Regions from separate parts of the Streptomyces sp. NPDC006259 genome, predicted to be linked through region 1. Evidence: riboswitches for the same ligand, from Rfam matches in the RefSeq annotation. Region 1 holds a riboswitch; the other holds the start of a gene.
The links. A riboswitch is a leader RNA that binds a small molecule or an ion and turns the genes downstream of it on or off. The one in region 1 is predicted to bind glycine.
Positions count from the first base shown of each region.

Region 2: linked by a shared signal. The riboswitch ahead of gcvP (aminomethyl-transferring glycine dehydrogenase) and the one ahead of gcvT (glycine cleavage system aminomethyltransferase GcvT) in region 1 are both predicted to bind glycine.

Region 1 is NZ_JBIAHY010000009.1:318,683-321,067, forward strand. Features, by position in the region: gene ACFYO5_RS32985 (AAA family ATPase) at 1-357, opposite strand, end outside; glycine riboswitch at 533-632, shown strand; gene gcvT (glycine cleavage system aminomethyltransferase GcvT) at 786-1,904, shown strand; gene gcvH (glycine cleavage system protein GcvH) at 2,038-2,385, shown strand, end outside.
Region 2 is NZ_JBIAHY010000002.1:10,314-12,698, forward strand. Features, by position in the region: gene ACFYO5_RS06175 (DNA polymerase IV) at 1-113, shown strand, start outside; gene ACFYO5_RS06180 (hypothetical protein) at 291-578, shown strand; gene ACFYO5_RS06185 (PRC-barrel domain-containing protein) at 602-973, opposite strand; glycine riboswitch at 1,089-1,184, shown strand; gene gcvP (aminomethyl-transferring glycine dehydrogenase) at 1,369-2,385, shown strand, end outside.

The DNA of each region.
Region 1 (2,385 bases):
GCGCAGCGCGCGGCGCAGACCGGCGTAGTGCGAGAGGCGGACCAACGGGCGGTACAGGGCGTACGGCAGGGCGCGCGGCATGCGGGCGTCCCAGCAGTCGCGGGTGTCCTGGGAGTCGACGCGGACGCCCGTGACCGTGCGCTTCATCAGCGTCGACTTGCCGCTGCCGGGCAGTCCCGTGACGACGACCAGGTCGCGGGGCCCGAACAGCAGGCCGTGCGGGCTGTGGCCGGCGCGGTCGCGCAGGTCGCGGACGACCGGGGCGGGCGGTGCGTCGCACGCCTCCCGGGCCGTGGCCTGCGGCTGGGCGGGCAGTGCGAGTGCCGAGCCGGCGGCGAGTGCCGTGGTCCTGTTCACCGTGTTCGTCCTCCCCTGGGGTGAGACAAGTCTTCTCCCCGTCGAGCGTAAAGAGAAGGTAATGCGCGCTGTCCGGCGTTTTCGTGCGCTTACCGCCACAGGCCGGTTACAGATCCGGTATGCCGTGATCGGGCGGGGCGTGCGATGATGGCCGCCCAACTGCATACCGGCCGTTTGAATCCGCGCGGGAGAGTCCCCACCGACAGCATCGCTGGGGCGCCGAAGGAGCAAGTCCCTCCCTTGAATCTCTCAGGCCCCGTTACCGCGCGGGCGAGGCACATCTGAAAAGCGGGTCACCGTGTGGTGGCTCCACCCAAGGTGCAACCCATGACCGGAGCCGTTCGCGGCGGTCATGGCGAACCTCTCAGGTTCCGATGACAGATGGGGAGGAACGACCTCGCCGTCATGCCCTGGGAGACGAACGCCCGATGAGCAGTACCCCGCTCCGCCACACCGCCCTCGATGCCCTGCATCGCTCGCTCGGTGCCACCATGACCGACTTCGCCGGCTGGGACATGCCCCTGCGCTACGGCTCCGAGCGCGACGAGCACCACGCCGTACGCACCCGGGCCGGCCTCTTCGACCTGTCCCACATGGGCGAGATCACCGTCACCGGCCCGCAGGCGGGCGCTCTGCTGAACTTCGCCCTGGTCGGCAACATCGCGGCCGTGGGCGTGGGCCGGGCCCGCTACACCATGATCTGCGACGCCGACGGCGGCATCCTCGACGACCTCATCGTCTACCGGCTCGCCGACACCGAGTTCATGGTCGTCGCCAACGCCTCCAACGCCCAGGTCGTCCTGGACGCGCTGACCGCGCGCGCCGGGGGCTTCGACGCGCGGGTGCGCGACGACCGCGACGCCTACGCGCTCCTCGCCGTCCAGGGCCCCGAGGCCGCCGGCGTCCTGAAGTCCCTCACCGACGCCGACCTCGACGGCCTCAGGTACTACGCCGGCCTGCCCGGTACCGTCGCCGGTGTCCCCGCGCTCGTCGCGCGCACCGGCTACACCGGCGAGGACGGCTTCGAGCTGTTCGTGAAGCCGGAGCACGCCGTCGAGCTGTGGCAGGCCCTGACGAAGGCCGGCGAGGGCGTCGGGCTGATCCCCTGCGGCCTGTCCTGCCGGGACACGCTCCGCCTGGAGGCGGGCATGCCGCTGTACGGGCATGAGCTGTCGACCGCGCTGACCCCCTTCGACGCCGGCCTCGGCCGGGTCGTGAAGTTCGACAAGGACGGCGACTTCGTGGGCCGCGAGGCGCTCGCCGCGGCCGCCGAGCGCGCCGCGACGAACCCGCCGCGCGTCCTCGTCGGCCTGGTCGCCGAGGGCCGCCGTGTCCCGCGCGCCGGGTACGCCGTGGTCGCGGGCGGCGAGGTGATCGGCGAGGTCACCTCCGGCGCCCCCTCCCCCACGCTGGGCAAGCCGATCGCGATGGCGTACGTCGACGCCGCCCACGCGGCGCCGGGCACGGCGGGTGTCGGCGTGGACATCCGGGGCAGCCACGAGGCGTACGAGGTCGTGGCGCTGCCGTTCTACAAGCGCGAGAAGTAGAGACTGACGCACGGCCCGAAAGCCGGGCCCAGACCCCCTCACGCGTGACCCTGCGCACATTTTCGCTGTTCACGCGTGTTTCCAGCTGTCCCCCATCCATCAGCACTCCCCGGCGTACAGGAGAATTCAGGCCATGAGCAACCCCCAGCAGCTGCGCTACAGCAAGGAGCACGAGTGGCTGTCGGGCGCCGAGGACGGCGTCTCGACGGTCGGCATCACCGAGCACGCGGCCAACGCGCTCGGCGACGTGGTCTTCGTCCAGCTCCCCGAGGTCGGTGCCACGGTGACCGCGGGCGAGACCTGCGGCGAGCTGGAGTCGACCAAGTCGGTCAGCGAGCTGTACGCGCCGGTCACCGGAGAGATCGTCGAGGTCAACCAGGACGTCGTGGACGACCCGGCGCTGGTGAACTCCGCCCCCTTCGAGGGCGGCTGGCTGTTCAAGGTACGCGTCACGGACGAGCCCGCCGAGCTGCTCTCCGCC
Region 2 (2,385 bases), on a different contig from region 1:
CCGATCTGGAGCCCGCGGATCCGCTGCCGCTGGTCCGGCGAGGACCGGACCGGCCGTCGGCCGTGGGCGGGGCCGGGGAAGTGCCCGTGGCGCGGCCGGGGAACAGCCGGTGACGGGGTGGAGGGAGGGGGTGCGCGGTGGCTGACGAGGAGAAGTGAGCGGGCGCGGCCGGGGTCTCGGCGGAGCGGCGTGAAGAGGTCCGCGCGGTGATCGAGCGGGTCGCGGGATGGGCTGCGGCACGCGAGGACCTCGCCGGGGTGCTGCTGGTCGGGTCCTGCGCGCGGGGCGCGGTGCGAGCGGACTCGGATGTCGATCTCGTCGTGCTGACGACCGGTCCGGGTCGGTGCACCGCGAAGGACGGCCTGGTGAGCGAACTCGCGCTGGGCGAGCTGATCCGCAACCGGGCCTGGGGCCCCGTCACCGAATGGCGGTACGTCACCGCTCCGGTCTGGAGGTCGAGGTCGGCATCGGGTCCCTCGACCGGGCGCGCACCGATCCGGTCGACGCCGGCACGCGACGCGTCGTCACCGACGGGGCCCGCGCCCTCCACGACCCCGAGGGGGTGCTCGAGGCGTTGATCCAGGTCTGCGGCCGGCTCCGGTCAGGTCTCCTCCGTGCCCGCCAGCCTGCCGAAGTCAAGGTCCGGCAGCGGTGGCGGAGCGGCCAGATCGAGGCCGTAGTGGTGGTAGAGCTGGAGTTCCTGATCGGGGGAGAGGTGGCGGCCCACGCCGAAGTCGGGGGCGTCCTTGATGAGGGCGCGGTCGAAGGGGACGTGGAGGGTGCCGTCGATCAGTTCGCTGGGCTCCAGGGGGACGAAGGCGTCCCTGCTGAACAGGCCGGTGCGTATGGCCGCCCATTCGGGCACGCCCGTCGCGTCGTCGAGGTAGACCTCGTCGATGGTGCCGATCTTGGTGCCGTTGCGGTCGAACGCCTTGCGGCCGATCAGGTTGCGCGGATCGATGTCGGTCTGCACGGGCCCCTCCACTTGGTCGCAAACTCGCCGTAAGAACTACAAAAGAGCACATCGGGGGTGGCGGCCACTCGAAAGGAGGCCTCATTGACCTCGCTGGTAGTCTGGCAACGGCTGCTGACCCCGTGCGGGAGAGTCCTCCGGAGATCACCGGAGGCGCCGAAGGAGCAAATCCTCCCCGGAATCTCTCAGGCTCACGTACCGCACGGACGAGGTCACTCTGGAAAGCAGGGCGGGTGCCGACGGCGTCGACGGCTCCCGTTCTCACCGACGGTGAAAGCCGGGCGCCCTCGGGCGGCCGGTGAAGCTCTCAGGTTCGAGATGACAGAGGGGGAGGCCGTCCGGGTACCCGCCAGTGGTGCCCCTCGAAGGTCGTGTCTGACCAGGAGGCCTCCGCAATGACCGCCCATCGCATTCCGCTCTCCGACCTCGAACAGGGAATCCCCTTCGAGCAGCGCCACATCGGGCCCGACCAGGAGGCGCGGGCCAAGATGCTCGCGCAGGTCGGTTACGGCTCGCTGGACGAGCTGACCGCCGCCGCGGTTCCCGATGTGATCAAGAACGCCGACAGGCTGGACCTGCCGGACGCGCGGACCGAGGCCGAGGTGCTGGCCGAGCTGCGGACGCTCGCCGACCGCAACCAGGTCCTGGACTCGATGATCGGGCTCGGTTACCACGGCACCTTCACCCCGCCCGTCATCCTGCGCAACGTCATGGAGAACCCGGCCTGGTACACCGCCTACACGCCGTACCAGCCGGAGATCTCACAGGGTCGGCTCGAGGCGCTGCTGAACTTCCAGACCATGGTCGCCGATCTGACCGGACTGCCGACCTCCGGCGCGTCCCTGCTCGACGAGGGCACGGCGGCCGCCGAGGCGATGGCGCTCTCCCGGCGCATGGGGAAGAACAAGAAGGGCCTCTTCCTGATCGACGCGGACGCGCTGCCGCAGACCATCGCCGTGATCGAGACCCGCGCCGAGCCGACCGGCGTCGAGGTCGTCGTGGCCGATCTCAGCGACGGCATCCCGGCCGACATCGCCGCGCGGGAGATCAACGGCGTGCTGATCCAGTACCCCGGCGCCTCCGGAGCCGTGCGCGACCTGAAGCCGGTCGTCGAGCAGGCGCACGAGCTGGGGGCGCTCGTCACCGTCGCCGCCGACCTGCTCGCGCTGACGCTGCTGACGTCACCCGGTGAGCTGGGCGCGGACATCGCGATCGGGACCACGCAGCGGTTCGGCGTGCCGATGGGCTTCGGCGGGCCGCACGCCGGCTACATGGCCGTCCGCGAGAAGTTCGCGCGCAGCCTGCCCGGACGGCTCGTGGGCGTGTCCGTCGACGTGGACGGCAACAGGGCGTACCGCCTGGCGCTGCAGACGCGTGAGCAGCACATCCGCCGGGAGAAGGCGACCAGCAAC